DNA from 3 places in the Nocardia sp. NPDC002869 genome. Region 1 is predicted to be linked to each of the others. Evidence: riboswitches for the same ligand, from Rfam matches in the RefSeq annotation. Region 1 holds a riboswitch; each other region holds the start of a gene.
The links. Region 1 has a riboswitch for S-adenosylmethionine ahead of ACLML9_RS08500 (rhodanese-like domain-containing protein). Riboswitches for the same ligand answer to the same signal wherever they lie in the genome.

Region 1 (5,853 bases):
TCCACATGCCAGCCCGCCAATTCGTAAGCCCGCAAGGCCTGCCGGGTCATACTCGCGATATCGGCGGCCGCGCGTTTGAGGTTGAACCGGACCGCGCGCACGCCGGCCTCGTGCAGGGCGAGGATCTCAGAGTCGGAGGCATCGAGATCCAGCCGGGTCACGCCGACCCAACCGGGTCCGAGTTCGGCCAGGGCAGCGCGCAGATAGCTCTGGTCGTTGCCCTGGAACGAGGCGCTCACCACCGCACCACCGGAAGGCCGGAACCGGGACATCCGCCGCCGGTAGTCGGCGACGGTGTAGGGCTCCGGTAGGTAGCCTTCGTTCTCGATCAGCGGAAAACGCGGATCGATGATGTGTACATGGGCGTCGAACACTGCTACAGCATGCCTGATGGATCGGGACGCCCGCTGCTCTCGACCATGGACCGGGAGCAGCGGACGGTGGATCAGACCTTGTGGGGTTCGCTCGCGCGCAACATATCTTCGCGCTCGACGACCTTGACCCGCTCGCGGCCCTCGGGCTCGCCCAGCGACCGCTCGTGCGCGTCGAGCCGGTACCAGCCGGCCCAGGTGGTGAACGGGATACCCCGGCCCTCCAGGAACTCGAGCACGGCCTCGGGCTCCGGGTTCTCGGCCGGCACGAACTTCGTGCTGTCGTCCACGAGGCAGGCGACCGTCTCGTTCGCGTCACCCTTGGTATGGCCGATGAGCCCGACCGGACCGCGCTTGATCCAGCCGGTCACATAGGTGCCGGGCATGTAGCGGGCGGCGCCGTCGGCACCCTCGTCGACCAGGACCCGGCCGGCCTCGTTCGGGATGACCCCGGCCTGATCGTCGAAGGGCAGCTCCGAGATGTTCTGCGACAGGTAACCGACGGCCCGGTAGACGGCCTGCACGTCCCATTCCTTGAAGGTGCCGGTGCCCTTCACATTGCCGGTGCCGTCGAGCTGGGTGCGTTCGGTACGCAGGCCCACGACCCGGCCGTCCTCACCGAGGATCTCGGAAGGCGATTCGAAGAAGTGCAGGAACAGCTTGTGCGGGCGATCGCCCTGGTCGCGGATGGCCCACTGTTCGAGGGTGTTGGCCACCATATCGACCTGCTTGGAATGACGCCGGGCCGCTTCGGAACCCTCGTCGTAGTCGATGTCCTCCGGATCGACGATCACCTCGATCGTCGGGGAGTGATCGAGTTCGCGCAGTTCCAGCGGGGTGAACTTGGCCTGCGCCGGGCCGCGGCGGCCGAACACGTGCACCTCGACGGCCTTGTTGTTCTTCAGGCCCGTGTACACGTTCGGCGGGATCTCGGTCGGCAGTAGTTCGTCACCGGTCTTGGCCAGCACTCGCGCCACATCGAGGGCGACATTGCCGACACCGAGCACCGCGACCTTCTCCGCCTCCAGCGGCCAGGTGCGCGGCACGTCCGGGTGCCCGTCGTACCAGGACACGAAGTCGGCCGCGCCGTAGGAGCCGTCCAGGTCGATACCCGGGATGGGCAGCGCCCGGTCGGCGTTGGCGCCGGTGGAGAAGATCACCGCGTCGTAGAAGCGACGCAGATCCGACAGCGTGATATCGGTGCCGTAGTCGATATTGCCGAGCAGGCGCACCTGCTCCTTGTCCAGCACCTTGTGCAGGGCGGTGACAATGCCCTTGATCCGCGGATGGTCCGGCGCCACGCCGTAGCGGATCAGTCCGAACGGGGCGGGCATCCGCTCGAACAGATCGATCGAGACGTCCGCATCGGATTTCATCAACGCGTCGGCGGCATAGATACCGGCCGGCCCGGCCCCGACGATCGCGATCCGAAGCGGGCGGTTCGCTTCCTTCTGCTCGGTCATCTGTTACGCGCACCCTTATCGGTCGAAAGAATCACTGGCGTTGTGGTTAGCATAGGCTAACTTGACGCGCGGCTCGTATGCACCTACATCGCGCCGTCCGTGGGTGGCTGTTCACCGTTCGTCGTCCCACGTCTCCGCGGGTAGCGCTGTGCTGCGGTACCCGCCGTACCCACGATTCTATCGGGGTGCGGGCACGGTGCGATCCGGGGACCAGGGATGATCGTCGGTATGAGCGATCCCGGAGCGGCCGACGAGCGGCCCGCCACCGAATCGGGCGACGACGAGCGACCGCGCTCGATCACCCCGTTCATCGTGGCCGCGGCGGTCGCGGCCCTGGTCCTGGCGGGTGTACTCATCGCCGGCCTGGTGGCGCCCGCTGAGAAAAATGTCACAGATTCCGACCGGATCGCGGGAGCGGTCCGGGAGTTCGCCGATGTGAGCAATCGCTACGGGCCCGAACCGCCCCGCCGGGCGGTCTGCCCCGGTTTCGTACCCGCCCGCTCCCCGCTGGCCGGACAGCTGAAACCCGGCGAAACCGGAAAGGATATCGAGATCACCGGATTCGGCCCCGTCCACATCACCGGCGATACCGCGAACATCGAAGTGACCAGCCGTGTGGAAGGCGAGGAGCGGACCGCGACCTGGTGGCTGTTCCAGTCCGACGGCGACTGGCTGGTGTGCAACCAGCCGGCCGGCTGAGCCCGCCGAAGGCGTCAACCGATGTTTGACACGGCCCGACCTCGCCGGGCAATCTTTTCGGTTAGGTCATGAGTACCAGTGCCAAGCCCCGGCTCGCTGGTCGGCAACCCTCCTCCGCGGTGGGGTGCTCCGGGTGACGACCTGGCACGCATCGATCGGATGCGGCAAGTGCGGATTCACAGGAGGTGCCACGTATGAATTACGCAGGGGATATCGGCCCGGAGCAGGCATGGGAACTGCTGACCGAGAACCCGGACGCAGTCCTGGTGGACGTGCGGACCGAAGCCGAATGGAAGTTCGTCGGAGTACCCGACACCAGCTCCATCGCCAAGCCGACGCTGCTGGTGGAGTGGGTCCACGGCACCGGCGCCCGCAATGCCGAATTCCTGGACCAGCTGCGTAGCGCCCTGTCCGACCGCCCCGCGGACGCGCCCGTCCTCTTCCTGTGTCGCTCCGGTCAGCGTTCGGCGCATGCGGCCGACGCCGCGACCGCCGCGGGTATCGGACCCTCCTACAACATCAGCGACGGCTTCGAAGGCCCGCTGGACGAACTCGGGCACCGCGGCGGCTCCGGCTGGCGGGCCCACGGACTGCCCTGGCGGCAGTCGTGATCGGCGGCGGTTCGTTCGAACGGCCCTTACCCGAAGGAGTCGGTCCGGCGACACTGGGTGTGCGTGGCGGCCTGAGCCGCTCGGGGTTCGACGAAACCTCCGAGGCCCTGTACCTGAACTCCGGGTTCGTCTACGCCAGCGCCGAAGCGGCCGAGGCCGCGTTCACCGGGGACAACCCGCACTACGTGTACTCCCGCTACGGCAACCCGACGGTGACCACCTTCCAGGAGCGGATGCGCCTGCTCGACGGCGCCGAAGCGTGTTTCGCGACCGCCAGCGGTATGGCCGCCGTTTTCGTCGCCCTCGGTGCGCTGCTGAAGGCAGGCGACCGGCTGGTGGCCGCGCGCAGCCTGTTCGGCTCCTGTTTCGTGGTGTGCAATGAGATCCTGCCCCGCTGGGGTGTCGAGACCGTGTTCGTCGACGGCGAAGATCTCGACCAGTGGGAAGCGGCACTGTCCGTACCCACCACCGCGGTGTTCTTCGAGACTCCGGCCAACCCGATGCAGACCCTGGTCGACGTGCGCAAGGTCTGCGAGCTCGCGCACGCCGCGGGCGCGCAGGTGGTCCTGGACAATGTATTCGCCACCCCGCTGCTGCAGCGTGGCTTCGAACTCGGCGCCGACGTGGTGGTCTACTCGGGCACCAAACATATCGACGGTCAGGGCCGGGTGCTGGGCGGCGCGATCCTCGGTACCTCCGAGTACATCGAAGGCCCGGTCAAGACGCTCATGCGCCACACCGGCCCGGCCCTGAGCCCGTTCAACGCATGGACGCTGCTCAAAGGTCTGGAAACCATGCCGCTGCGGGTCCGACAGTCCACCGATTCGGCGCTGCGGATCGCGCGCTACCTCGACGAGCATCCGGCCGTGAGCTGGGTCCGGTACCCGTTCCTGGAATCGCACCCGCAGTTCGCGCTGGCGGCCGAGCAGATGAGCGGAGGCGGCACCGTGGTGACCTTCGAACTGAAGGCCGCCGCCGACCTCGCCAAGAAACGCGCCTTCGAGGTACTGAACGGGCTGCGGATCATCGATATCTCCAACAACCTGGGCGACGCGAAAAGCCTGATCACCCACCCGGCGACCACCACCCACCGGGCCATGGGCCCGGAGGGCCGCGCGAGCATCGGACTCTCGGACGGGGTCGTCCGGGTCTCGGTCGGCCTCGAGGACATCGAAGACCTCCTCGGCGACCTGGACCACGCGTTGAGCTGATCGCGCAGCGGCCGTGGAGCGCCGGAACAGGGGTGCACCCCCGTACAGGCGGTTCCATGCTTGGGGACTACTACGGCAGTCCCGATCCCGATCGCCTTTACGAACAGCCGCACCCTCTCGGTGCCGAGTTAGGCGAGGCCCACATCTTCACCATCGCCGGACGGGTTCTGCCCTCGACCAGGCCCGTCGACCGACACCGCCCCGGAGACCGTGCGCTCAGATCGGCGGAGTCACTACCTCGGTGAACGGGGTGCGGACCCGCCCGACCAGGTCGGCGACCGAGCTCAGCACAGTGGTCGGCCGGTACGGATACTGCCCGACCGATACCTTCGTCGAGATACCGGAGGTCACCAGGATGGTGCGCATACCGGCCTCCATCCCGGAGATCACATCGGTGTCCATCCGGTCGCCGATCATCACACTGGTCTGGGAGTGGGCACCGATGCGGCGCAGCGCCGAACGCATCATCAGCGGATTCGGTTTGCCGATGTAGTAGGGGTCGCGGCCGGTGGCCCGGGTGATCAGGGCCGCCACCGAACCGGTCGCGGGCAGTACGCCGTCCCGGGAGGGGCCGGTCGGGTCGGGGTTGGTGGCGATGAACCGCGCACCCCGCTCGACCAGCCGGATGGCCGTGGTGATCGCCTCGAACGAATAGGTGCGGGTCTCGCCCAGCACCACATAGTCGGGATCCACCTCGGTCAGCACGTAGCCGATCTCGTGCAGGGCGGTCGTGAGTCCGGACTCGCCCACCACATAGGCGGTGCCGCCGGGTCGCTGTTCGTCGAGGAAACTGGCGGTGGCCAGCGCCGAGGTCCAGATCGAATGCTCCGGGATCTCCAGTCCGGTCTGCCGCAGCCGGGCCTGGAGATCGCGAGGTGTGCGGATCGAGTTGTTCGTCAGTACCAGGAACGGGATCTCCTCGGCCCGTAATTCGGCGAGGAACTCGTCGGCGCCGGGCACCATATGGTCCTCGCGTACCAGCACCCCGTCCATATCGGTGAGGTAGGACAAAATCCGGTCATCTGGGCTCACCCATCAATTCTGCGCCTCCGGCGGCGTGCGAACCGGGTATGCCGCGCCCGGGTGAGGAACGTGACACAAGTCGACACCACCGTGGACCTGTGCGCGTCCACCTACCGATCCCCGCCACCGCATCGGCCGAGGTGGACCTCCGGCCCCGCGTGGGCGGCGGGTGGGCTCGTCCCAACTGCGCCTATTAATGTCGAATCCGGGCCGGAGACGGCCGACCACAACGCGACAGGAGTGGGCGCACATGGGTGAACTGAAGCTCGGATACAAAGCATCGGCGGAACAATTCGGACCCCGGGAACTGGTGGAGCTGGCGGTACTGGTCGAGGAACACGGCCTCGACAGCGCCACGGTCAGCGATCATTTCCAGCCGTGGCGGCACAAGGGCGGCCACGCGCCGTTCTCCCTTGCCTGGCTGGCCGCGGCGGGTGAGCGCACCGAGCGGATCCTGCTCGGCACCTCGGTGCTC
Region 2 (5,853 bases), on a different contig from region 1:
CACGTCTTCCAGGGTCTGGGCGAAACCGATGACCTCGGGGGTGTTGTCCAGCTTGCCCCGGTGTTCGAGGCCGCGGGTCCAGGCGAAGATCGACGCGATCGGGTTGGTCGAGGTCGGCTTGCCCTGCTGGTGCTGGCGGTAGTGCCGGGTGACCGTGCCGTGGGCGGCCTCGGCTTCACAGGTCCGGCCGTCCGGGGTCAGCAGCACCGAGGTCATCAGGCCGAGCGATCCGAAGCCCTGCGCGACCGTGTCGGACTGCACGTCGCCGTCGTAGTTCTTGCAGGCCCAGACGTAGCCGCCCTCCCACTTCATGGAGGAGGCGACCATATCGTCGATCAGCCGGTGCTCGTAGGTGAGACCGGCCGCCGCGAACTGGCTCTTGAACTCGGCTTCGAAGACCGCCTCGAAGGTGTCCTTGAACATGCCGTCGTAGGCCTTGAGGATGGTGTTCTTCGTCGACATGTAGACGGGGTAGTTCTGCTGCAGCCCGTAGTTGAACGAGGCGCGCGCGAAGTCTTCGATGGACTTCTTGAAGTTGTACATGCCCATCACGACGCCGCCGTCCTCCGGCATCTGCACGACCTCGTGCACGATGGGCTCGCTGCCGTCCTCGGGGGTGAAGGTGAGGGTGACGGTGCCGGCCTGGAAGACCTTGAAGTCGGTGGCGCGGTACTGGTCGCCGAAGGCGTGACGGCCGATGATGATCGGCTTGGTCCAGCCCGGTACCAGGCGCGGAACGTTGGAGATGATGATCGGCGCGCGGAAGATGGTGCCGCCGAGAATGTTGCGGATGGTGCCGTTGGGCGACCGCCACATCTTCTTGAGGCCGAATTCCTCGACGCGGGCCTCGTCGGGGGTGATCGTCGCGCATTTGACGCCGACACCGTGCTGCTTGATGGCGTTGGCGGCGTCGACGGTGACCTGGTCGTCGGTTTTGTCGCGGTATTCGATGCCGAGGTCGTAGTACTCGAGGTTCACATCGAGGTACGGGTGGATCAGCTTGTCCTTGATGAACTGCCAGATGATCCGGGTCATCTCGTCGCCGTCGAGTTCAACGACGGTGCCTTCAACCTTGATCTTGGACATGGATCTTCGTGTCCTCCTAAGACTGGTGCCCTCATTGCACGGCCAGGCGAACACGCTTGTGAGCGGACCCCAGCTGTTCAACAGACAACGTATACATCCCGCGTTGTCCACGAGACGTCTGGTGTAACCAAGACGAGCGTACTGCTTGTGGCGGTCTCACGGTGCAGCCAGCCCCGTTCGTGAGATCTCACATGGGTGAGACACGCCACAAGATTACCTGGTGGGCGCGCATACCGATTTCGATCCGTATCGGTGCCCGGTTACCATGTTCGGCAGGTCATGAGTGTCAGCATCAAGCCCCGGCTCGCTGGCCGGCAACCCTCCTGCTGCGGTGGGGTGCTCCGGGTGATGACCTGGCTCCCGGGAGCCGGGAGCAAGCGCACGTCAGGAGGTCGTCGATTTGTGCCGGTACTGGTCGCGTTGACCGCGGCGTTCTCACGACTCGACGAGAAATCCCCCATTTTCTGGAGCACGATATGAGCGATCACAGTATCCGTGGTGCGACCGCTGCCGGAGCTATCCGCCGGCGACCGGCGGTCGCGCCCGGCGGCCTCCGCGCCCGCACCACCGGATCCACAGCGGCGATTCATACGCTCCGGGCATCAGTGCCGTTCGCGGGTTCAGCGGAATCCCTCACGTGAAAGTGGGCACCGAATCGACCACCGCTCGTCCGGTGGCCCAGTTACCGCCGCCCGACGGCACTCTCGGATACGTCGACATCGGCGAACTCACCCTCGAGAACGGCGCCCGGCTGCCGCAGGTCCGGCTGGCCGTGCAGCGCTGGGGGGAACTGTCCCCGGCCCTGGACAACATCGTCCTGATCGAGCACGCGCTGACCGGTGACTCCCACGTCTCGGGCGACCCGGACGACGACCATCCACAGGCCGGATGGTGGAACGGGATGGTCGGCCCGGGGGCGCCGATCGATACCGACGAGTGGTGCGTGGTGGCGACCAATGTCCTCGGCGGCTGCCAGGGCAGCACCGGCCCGGCCTCGCTCGCACCGGACGGCGCGCCCTGGGGTTCACGGTTCCCGGGGATCTCCATCCGCGACCAGGTCGCGGCCGAACTGAAGTTGTTCGACCGGCTCGGTGTGCCCCGGCTGGCCGCGGCGATCGGCGGTTCGATGGGCGGTATGCGCGTCCTCGAATGGATGCTGCTCGCACCGCAGCGCCTGGCCGCCGCACTGGTCCTCGCGGTGGGCCCGCGGGCCACCGCCGACCAGATCGGCACCCAGAGCACCCAGATCGCGGCGATCACCAGCGACCCGGACTGGCTGGGCGGCGACTACCACGGCACCGGGCGCGCGCCGATGGCCGGACTGGGTATCGCGCGCCGGATCGCGCACCTCACCTACCGCACCGAGGCCGAACTGGACAGCCGGTTCGCCAACAGCCCGCAGGAGGGCGAGGATCCCTGGGACGGCGGCCGGTACGCGGTGCAGAGCTATCTCGAGTACCAGGCCGAGAAGCTGGGCCGGCGCTTCGACCCGGCGACCTATGTGCTGTTGAGCGAGGCGATGAACCGGCACGATATCGGCCGTGGCCGCGGCGGGATCGCGGCGGCGATGGCCGCCGCCGAGGTGCCGTGCATCGTGGGCGGTATCGATTCCGACCGGCTGTACCCGCTGCACACCCAGCAGGAACTGGCCGACGGGCTGGCCGGCTGCCGGCATTTCGAGGTGATCTCGTCACGCGACGGCCACGATGCCTTCCTCACCGAGGCGGCGGCCATCGGCAAACTGCTGGCCCAGACGATGAACCTGGCTCGCGCCGGACGCTGAGCGCCCGCGGGTCCGTCGGCCCGGTCAGCCCACGCCGAGGGTGTTGATGGTCGCGGCGAGGAAGACCACGGCGCCGCCCAGCAGGGTCAGCGCGCCCACATCGAACGGTTTGCCGCGGACCGCGAGCAGGCCGACCCGGGCGGTCGGCAGGCACAGCCGGAACGCGGCCGCGATGAGGGTCGCGCCGCCGAAGAAGAAGGCGCCACGGCGCCACCGATCCTGCGCGACGAACACCACGGCGATCAGCACCACCACCGCCACCACGACCATCGGCAGATGGCAGCGTAGGAAACCGGCCCATCGGCTGCCGGTGCCGGGATCGTCGTGGGTCGGGGTCGCGGCGTCGGTCACGGGGGCGATTGTTCCAGATCCGGCCGACCAGGTCTGCACGAGCTGTTCGTAGTCCGCCTCGGCGACGCCGAATGTCCACGCGACGCCCCGGCCACCCGGAGCACGCGCGCCGACTGCGCGCCGACCTCCCCGAGCACATCTAGCGGGGTCCCGAATGCCCCGATCCGCCCCACCGGAGGCGGGGCGGATCGACACAGCGCAGATCAGCGCAGCGCGGCGTTCTCGGCGAGGACCTTCTCCCGATGCCGCTCGCGCAGCGCGGCATGGTGCGGACTGCGCCGCACCACCAGATAGGCCGCGCCCAGCACCACGAACCAGATGGGGGTCACCAGCAGGGCCTGCAGGGTGTCGCTCTTCTGGGTGAGCGCCCAGACCAGGAACACGAAGAAGGCCAGCACCGCCCAGACCGCCGGCACACCGCCCGGGAGTTTGAACGTCGACGCGGCGTGCAGATGCGGCCGCCGCTTCCGGTAGACCAGGTAGCTGGCCAGGATCATCGTCCAGACGAACATGAAGCACAGCGACGAAATGGTGGTGACGACGGTGAACGCTTCGACGATGGACTGTCCCGCGTAGAGCAGCACCACCCCGATCAGCAGGAACGCGCACGAGAAACGCAGCGCGTTGGCCGGGACCTTGCGCCGGGACAGCTTCCCGAACAAGGCGGGGGCGTCCCTGTCACCGGCCAGGCCGTACACCATCCGCGAGGTGGAGTAGATCCCCGAGTTCGCGCTGGAGGTGGCGCTGGTGAGTACCACGAAGTTGACCACACTCGCCGCGACACCTAGCCCGGCCAGGGAGAACATCGCCACGAACGGACTCTCGTCGGCCGAGACCTCCCGCCACGGGGTCACCGCGCAGATGACGATCAGGGCGCCGACGTAGAACAGCAGGACGCGCACCGGGATGGAGTTGATCGCGCGGGGCAGCGTGCGTTCGGGATTCTCGGCCTCGGCCGCCGTGGTGCCCACCAGTTCGATACCCACGAAGGCGAAGACCGCGATCTGGAATCCGGCCACGAAACCCATGGGCCCGGTCGGGAAGAAACCGCCGTCGTTCCACAGGTTGGCCAGCGAGGCGGTGGTGCCGCTGTCACCGGTGAAACCGGTGATCACCATCACCAGTCCGGTGACGATCAGCGCGCCGATGGCGATCACCTTGATCAGCGCGAACCAGAACTCGGTCTCACCGAATGCGCGCACCGTGGGCAGATTGAGGACCAGCAGAACGACGATGCAGACCAGCGCGGGTATCCACAGCGGCAGATCCGCCCACCAGTAGGACACGTACCCGGCGATGGCCACCACATCGGCGATACCGGTGACCACCCAGCAGAACCAGTAGGTCCAGCCGGTGAAGAACCCCGCCCACGGGCCGAGCAGATCACCGGCGAAATCGCTGAACGATTTGTACCCGGAGTTCGACAGCAGCAGCTCCCCCATCGCCCGCATGACGAAGAAGAGGAAGAAGCCGATGATCATGTAGACGAGGATCACCGAGGGGCCGGCGAGCGAGATCGTCTTACCCGAGCCCATGAACAGCCCGGTGCCGATCGCGCCGCCGATCGCGATCAGCTGGATATGTCGGTTCGCCAGCTGGCGGCTCAGCTTCTCCGGGCCGGCACCCGGATCGCTCACGCCCCTCGCGTCGTCGCCTGGATTATCGTGGCCCTGCAGCACGGCCATATTTCTCCCTCCGGAATGAATCGGACAGCCCATTCGACCACCGGAAGCGCATTCCTGCAGAGTGGGCGGCCCTACGGTACGCCGCCGCAATCCGTGCCGTGCGCGGCCCCCGCGCCATGCCGGTGATCGTATTCGCTGTGGTCAGGGCGTCGCGATAGCGGTAGCGCCCGCCCCGGCGATGTGTTCGGCACCCTCGCGGCCACCGCTCGATCATCCGGCTCGATCACCGTGGCGCCGCCGCACCTGATTGACTGGTCGGCTGTGTTCCGATTGATGTTCCATGAACCTCGCATACCGGGCAATACGGGCAATGCCATCCGGCTCGCCGCCGGCACGGGCAGTGAGCTGCATCTGATCGAACCGCTCGGCTTCGATATGTCGGAGGCGAAGCTGCGCCGGGCCGGGCTGGACTATCACGACCTCGCCTCGGTGACAGTGCACCCGGACCTGGCGACCGCGTGGGAACAGCTGCGGCCCGAGCGGGTGTATGCGTTCACCACCCGGGCCACCACCCCGCACACCGAGATCGCCTACCGGCCCGGCGACATTTTGCTGTTCGGTGCGGAACCGACGGGTCTACCGGCGGAGGTGCTCGCCGACGAGCACATCGATGCCGAGGTGCGCATCCCCATGCTGCCCGGCCGCCGGTCGATGAATCTGGCCAACGCGGCCGCGGTCGCGGTGTACGAGGCGTGGCGGCAGCACGGGTTTCCCGGAGCGGTCTGACCCGGACACCGGCGGTTCAGTCGGCGATCTCGAACCGTTTGTACCGGGAGGTCGCCCCGCCGGTGAGCCGGACCGCGCTCTTCGGGACACCGAGATGCGCGGCCAGGAGTTCGGCCGCGGCACGGTTCGCTTTCCCCTCCACGGCCGGCGCCCGCACCCACAGTTGTAGCGTGCCGTCGGGCAGGGTTTCGACCAGCGGGCCCTTCCTGCTGTTCGGCGTGA
Region 3 (5,853 bases), on a different contig from region 1:
TCGCCCCTCGGCGACAGCGATGTCGTAGATCGATGCCCCGCCCCACACCCGGCGGGCGTCGCCGGCCTCGACGATCGCGAACCCGATGGCCTCGCCCCGCATTCGCGCCGCTTCTTCCCCTTCTCCTGCCCAGGTCAACTGGTGCTGTTCGGTGAAAGGCTCGCTCGATGCCCAGGAGAACCGCTGGCACAGAGGGTCGGAGAAACCGGCAAATCGCTGCGCGTGGTCGTTCGGTCGCCAGGCGCGCAGGGTCACGACTCCGTCGGTGAGTTCAGGATCGGGGAAGTGCAACTCGGGCATGGACGAAAACTACGAGACGATTCGCGAGGCTGTCGCTTCGTTTTTCTTTCACAGCCGGGTTTGGAGTTCGCCAGGATTGCAGTCGCTTGTTGACGCAGCGGGCGGGATTGGACTCGTAGCTGTTCATCAATCGCTGCATTCTTGGACAGTTCAGCGTGATTTCATCGCTGGCCAGCGGTGTTTACAGCCATTCACTCGTCCTATAGCCCTTTTATGGACGCCCATGGTGTGGGTGACAGGGAACCCGCAGCAACAGCGCAAGAAACAACAAGTTCCGACATCAGCCCCGGCCCCAGCGGGGGTGATTACGCAGCGGGATCATCGCCGAAGACAACGGGCCGGGGTGATAGCCGGTCGCGGATACGTCCTTATCCATTGGGTCTCCGCGAATGCTATGGGGAGCCCGAACAGGGCGGCGTGAAGCCTGTCAGGTTTCGATCCACCCGGTCGGTGACGGTTTCGTCATCTTCATGAAGACGATGTTTGCGTTAATTTCTCCCGGCCAGGCCTGGCCGGTGATCCTGCCGTGCGTCCGTATCTCGATCAACCGGTCGAGTGCGCCGTTGACGGCGACTTCGCTGAGTTGGCTGTCGAGTAGGGCGGCGCGGAGTCGGCCGAGGTCAACCGCGTCGACCTGAGTCATCACCTCCTCGCTCAGGGCGGCGTTGTGGAACTCTTCGACGAAGTCGGAGCGGATGCCGATACGCGAATCCGGTGATTCCGGGCACGACAGCCCGTGATCGATGGCCACTATGTCGCCGTTGCGGCCGGTGCGGTAGTTGCCCCAGTGGCGATCGGTGTTGCCGATGACGTAGTCCAGTACCGCCATCTGCTCGCGTTGGATCTTCGGGTAGCGGTCGTTCAGACGCCGCAACTCATCCCTGGCATTCCTCTTCAACCAGTCCTCGCGCGGCAGTCGCAGTTGAGCGGCCTTGGGGTGGCTCGGGGTGGAATACGCCCAGATCTGGTTCGAACCCAATCCATAGGGCCCGTTCGTGATCGAGGTGGGCGGGACGCGTCCGAAACCCAGAGCCTCGTCGACTCGGTAGGCGCCCTGTTCTCGATAGGCGAGGTGTCCTCCCCCGCGAGGAATACCGAAGCGCAGCGGAAGATCGGGTAACACACCCAGCAATGTCTCGAGGTACCCCGGTTTGTAGACGCTACGGGCACCGCCCACCGAACGCCCGAGGAAGGTGGCGGCGACGCCTCCACCGAGCGGTTTCACTTCACCATCGAGCCTGCGCACCGCTATTTCCATCGGGCTCGGCTCGAACAGTGGAAGTCCCGTCCTGCCGATGCCGTCCAGACTCCGGGCGGCGTGCTCGGTTGTTCGAGCGAATCCCGAGCTGTACCGCCGGGCAGTACCGTTTCCCAGATCTCGGAAACTCCCGGCCAGACCATGGGTGATCGTGTCGAGCAGCCGGATGAGTGGGTTGTTCACCTCTGCTCGAACCAATCCCTGGAGTCGTCACATCCACGGCGAAGGTGTGACCGCTGTGGGCCTTCGCCTGTTCGGCCGCGGGGGACGCCTACCCGCTTTGCGCGATACTAACAGTCATCTCATACGTCAGAGCGCGTTGAAGGCGGCCGGCTGCAAGAAGGTGTTCGCCGACAAGAAGTCCGGCAAGGACGCCGAGCGCGAACAGCTGTCCGCGTGCCTGGAGAGCGCACCCCGGCGTGCGGCGGTATCGGTCACCCGGTAGTGCTCACCCCGGTAGGTGACGTTCTCCTCGGTCCACAGCCGGCGGACCAGCCGGAGGAACTCCCTGGTGCGGGCGTACCGCTCGGCCTGGTCCTCCTCGGCTTCGCCGTAGGCCGCGAGATCGTGCTTGCCGGACACGATATTGATCCGCAGCCGGCCGCCGGTCAGGTGGTCGGGGCTCGCCGCCGCGGCGGCGAAATGGGCGGGCCGCCAATAGCCGGGCCGGACGGCGGCAAGCGGTTCGAAGGTCGTGGTCCGGGCCGCGAGCGCGGTGGCGACGGTGAACGTATCCGGGCGACCCCAGCCGGCGCCGATCAGCGCCCCCTGCCACCCGTATTCCTCGAGTGCGCGTGCCTGCGCGGTCAGTGTCTCCAGGCTGTTGTGGCCGGCGGTGACGGCATCACCGCGATGCCCGGGAATCACCTGGTTGGGGATATACCAGAGGTATTCGGCCGTCGGGGCGGCTCCTGCTCGGTCTGGCATCGCGGATCTCCGTTCGGGGCCGGGGGATCGGGACAGGCGCGCACCGGATGGGCCGGGGGATCACCCGGACACACATTGCGCCGCTATCCGTTTCCGGGCTACGGACCGGATCACGGTGATTCGAAATCGCCGCACCGGACCGGCGGGCGTGGATCGAGGTCGGGTTGACAAGCCGGTGGCCGTCTGACACTCTCGCACCAGGTCACGAGTGCCAGCGTGAAGCCCCGGCTTGCTGGCCGGCAACCCTCCTCCGCGGTGGGGTGCCCCGGGTGACGACCTGGCCGCTGCTCGACCGAGCACGGCAAGCGCGGACTCCGCCGAATCGAAGCCCGGAGTCCCTCGATCGAAGGGATTGCGTGATGACCGCTGTACTCGACCCCACCCGTGCCCCGGCCCGCGTCTCCGGCGACGACCTGCGGGTTCCGCTGGTACAGGGTGGTACCTGTACCTACGCCAACTTCGACTACGCGGCCAGCGCTCCGGCTCTCGCGCAGGTCACCGCACGGGTGGCCGATCTGCTGCCCTACTACGCGAGCGTGCACCGCGGGGCCGGGTATGCCTCGCGTGTCTCCACTGGCTGCTACGAGGCGGCCCGCGAAACGGTCCGCGAGTTCCTGTGCTGTGCCGCCGACCAGGAAGTCGTATTCACCCGGAACACCACCGACGCGCTCAACCTGCTCGCCGCCTGCGTCCCCGGCGATACCGTGGTCCTCGATATCGAGCACCACGCCAACTTCCTGCCCTGGGCCGGGCGCGGACGCCGGGTGGTGCCCGCCGCCGGCACGCTCACCGAAACCGTCGAGCGTCTCGCCGCCGAACTCGGGGCGAAACCCGCGGCGCTGCTCGCGATCACGGGCGCGTCCAATGTCACCGGGGAGGTGCTGCCGCTGACCGAGCTGGCCGCGCTCGCTCATCGCCACGGTGCGCGAATCCTGGTGGACGCGGCCCAACTGGCGCCCCATCGGCGGATCGACCTGTGCGCCACCGATATCGACTATGTGGTCTGCTCCGGGCACAAGCTGTACGCACCGTACGGCGCCGGGGTGCTGGCCGGTCGCCGCGACTGGCTCGACGCCGCACCGCCGTACCTGGCCGGTGGGGGCGCGGTCACCGAGGTGACCTCGGACACGGCGGCCTGGGCGACCGCGCCGCATCGGCACGAGGCCGGTTCACCCAATGTGCTGGGCGCCGTGGCGCTGGCGGCCGCCTGCGGGGCGCTCACCGAACTCGCCGCCCCCGCCGAGGTGCACGAACGGGTGCTCACCGACCGGTTGCGCACCGGGCTGGAGGATATCACCGGTGTTCGATGCCTCCGGATCTTCGCCGACAGCGCCGACTGTGTGGGAATCGTCGCCTTCACCGTGGACGGTTTCGAACCGGGGCAGGTCGCGGCCTATCTGTCCGCCGAACATGCGATCGGCGTGCGGGACGGCCGCTTCTGCGCCCACCCGCTGCTGGCCCGGTTCGGGCTCGACGCCGCCCTGCGCGCCAGTATCGGACTCGGCACCACCGCCGGTGATGTGGATCGGCTGCTCGACGCCGTGCGGACCCTGGTCGCGGCCGGGCCGCAGTGGGATTACGCCTGTTCGGACGGCCGCTGGGATCCGGTTCCGGAGACCCGTCCCGGCCTGACGGAAGGGCCGGACACCGGATCCGCACCGTGCTCGGTGTGACGTACCGCGTGTCATGTGAGAGAAATTAAACGTGTCCCGTGGCGCCCTGCGGCTTCGCCGGATTCCCACACTGATCCCGAACCCGGAGTGAGCCGAGATGACCGTCGAAATCGACATACTGACCGACGCGGCGGAGGCGCGCGCCGCGCAACGGGTGTTCCGTACCGCGATGGTCGGGGGCCCGCCGATCTCGGCCGAGGCCGCGGACGGGTTGAACGAACCCGGACGCACCCTCGGCGCCCGGGTCGGCGGTGAACTGGTCGGGACGGTGAATTCCTACACCAGCTGGCTGATCGCGCCGGGCGGCACGCGCCTGCCGCACGCCGCGGTGACGCACGTCGGTGTCCTGCCCACCCACGCGCGGCAGGGGATCGCGGCGGGGCTGCTGCGCCGCCAGCTCACCGAGATCGCCGGACGCGGGGAGGTCGTCGCCTCGCTGCGCGCGACCCAGGGCGGTATCTATGAGCGTTTCGGGTACGGCGTCGCCGGCTCGTCGGCGCGCTGCGAGATCGATGTGCACCGGGCCCGCTTCCGCGAAACGGTACCGGCCGCGGGTCCGGTCCGGTTGCTCGCGCCCGCGGACGGCTGGGAGATACCGGCCAAGATCTACGCGACAGCGGATGTGACGTGGACCGCGGCGGTCGATCGCCCCTCGTACTGGTGGCGGCTACAGGGGCTGTTGCGGCCCCAGGGTCATGTCGCCGTGCACGGGGAGCCCGGCGCGGAGGACGGGTTCGTGCGCTACCATGCCGCCGAATCCCTGGAATGGGTGCGCGGCCCGCGCCGGACGGTCGTGGTCGACGATCTCGTCGCCACAACTCCCGCTGCCTTCGTCGGTCTCGTCCGCCATCTGCTCAGCGCCGATATCGTCGACGTGGTCGTGCTGTCCGCGATCTCGCCCGACACCCCGCTGCGGCATCTGCTGACCGACGAGCGGACGGCCCGGGTCACCGATATCCACGACGAGACCTGGTTGCGGCTCGTCGATGTCCCGGCCGCACTGGCCCGGCGCGCCTATCGTCCCGGTCGGCCGCTGGTCCTCGCCGTCACCGATCCGATCCTGTCCGCCAACACCGGCAATTACCGGATCGCGGACGGCGGGGTCACCCGGGTGGACGAGCCCGCGGACCTCGGCACCGACGTGACGGCCCTGGCGGCCGCCTACCTCGGCGGTACCCGCTGGCGCCACCTGGCGCTCGCGGGCCGCGTCACCGAGCACCGGCCCGGCGCCGCGGCGACCGCGGACGCGCTGTTCGAGGTGGACGAGCATCCGTTCAGCGGGACGTACTTCTGACCTCCTGCCCGGTCCGGGTGGCCGCGTAGTGCGCCGCGATCTCGTCACTGGTGGTGACCCATACGGCGGGATGCTCGACGATGTAGGCCAGCGCCTCGTCGAGGTACCGGGCCCGGAACGCCTGCCCGGTGACGAAGGGATGCAGGGCCAGGGCGAGGACGCGGCCGCTCTTTCGGAGTCCGCCCACAGCCGGTCGAGCTGGTCCCGTACGATCTGGACGAAATCGGGGCCGGTGAGCCCGGTGCCGAGGAACAGGGTGTTGTCGTTCAACTCCACCGAGTACGGCACGCTGAACAGGCCGGGGACACGCAGCGGGTAGGGCTGGTCGTCGTTGGTTCAGTCCAGGACGTAGTCGACGCCGAGTTCGCGCAACAACTCCGGAGTACGGAAACTCTCGGAGA

Region 2: it holds a riboswitch for S-adenosylmethionine, as region 1 does, so the genes downstream of both, metX (homoserine O-acetyltransferase MetX) here and ACLML9_RS08500 (rhodanese-like domain-containing protein) in region 1, are expected to answer to the same signal.
Region 3: it holds a riboswitch for S-adenosylmethionine, as region 1 does, so the genes downstream of both, ACLML9_RS07415 (aminotransferase class V-fold PLP-dependent enzyme) here and ACLML9_RS08500 (rhodanese-like domain-containing protein) in region 1, are expected to answer to the same signal.

Annotation. Positions count from the first base shown of each region.
Region 1 is NZ_JBKOOL010000030.1:8,423-14,275, reverse strand. It holds gene ACLML9_RS08515 (amidohydrolase family protein) at 1-374, opposite strand, end outside; gene ACLML9_RS08510 (FAD-dependent oxidoreductase) at 446-1,834, opposite strand; gene ACLML9_RS08505 (hypothetical protein) at 2,063-2,533, shown strand; SAM riboswitch class IV at 2,598-2,710, shown strand; gene ACLML9_RS08500 (rhodanese-like domain-containing protein) at 2,728-3,144, shown strand; gene ACLML9_RS08495 (O-succinylhomoserine sulfhydrylase) at 3,141-4,355, shown strand; gene ACLML9_RS08490 (HAD-IIA family hydrolase) at 4,572-5,348, opposite strand; gene fgd (glucose-6-phosphate dehydrogenase (coenzyme-F420)) at 5,629-5,853, shown strand, end outside.
Region 2 is NZ_JBKOOL010000123.1:455-6,307, forward strand. It holds gene ACLML9_RS20755 (NADP-dependent isocitrate dehydrogenase) at 1-1,086, opposite strand, end outside; SAM riboswitch class IV at 1,362-1,472, shown strand; gene metX (homoserine O-acetyltransferase MetX) at 1,724-2,869, shown strand; gene ACLML9_RS20765 (DUF3017 domain-containing protein) at 2,894-3,139, opposite strand; gene cycA (D-serine/D-alanine/glycine transporter) at 3,424-4,905, opposite strand; gene ACLML9_RS20775 (tRNA (cytidine(34)-2'-O)-methyltransferase) at 5,167-5,631, shown strand; gene ACLML9_RS20780 (DUF167 domain-containing protein) at 5,648-5,853, opposite strand, start outside.
Region 3 is NZ_JBKOOL010000025.1:17,554-23,406, reverse strand. It holds gene ACLML9_RS07430 (GNAT family N-acetyltransferase) at 1-300, opposite strand, end outside; gene ACLML9_RS07425 (hypothetical protein) at 728-1,558, opposite strand; partial or broken gene ACLML9_RS07420 (LLM class flavin-dependent oxidoreductase) at 1,985-2,485, opposite strand; SAM riboswitch class IV at 2,686-2,799, shown strand; gene ACLML9_RS07415 (aminotransferase class V-fold PLP-dependent enzyme) at 2,845-4,158, shown strand; gene ACLML9_RS07410 (GNAT family N-acetyltransferase) at 4,256-5,452, shown strand; gene ACLML9_RS07405 (hypothetical protein) at 5,433-5,639, opposite strand; gene ACLML9_RS07400 (hypothetical protein) at 5,789-5,853, opposite strand, start outside.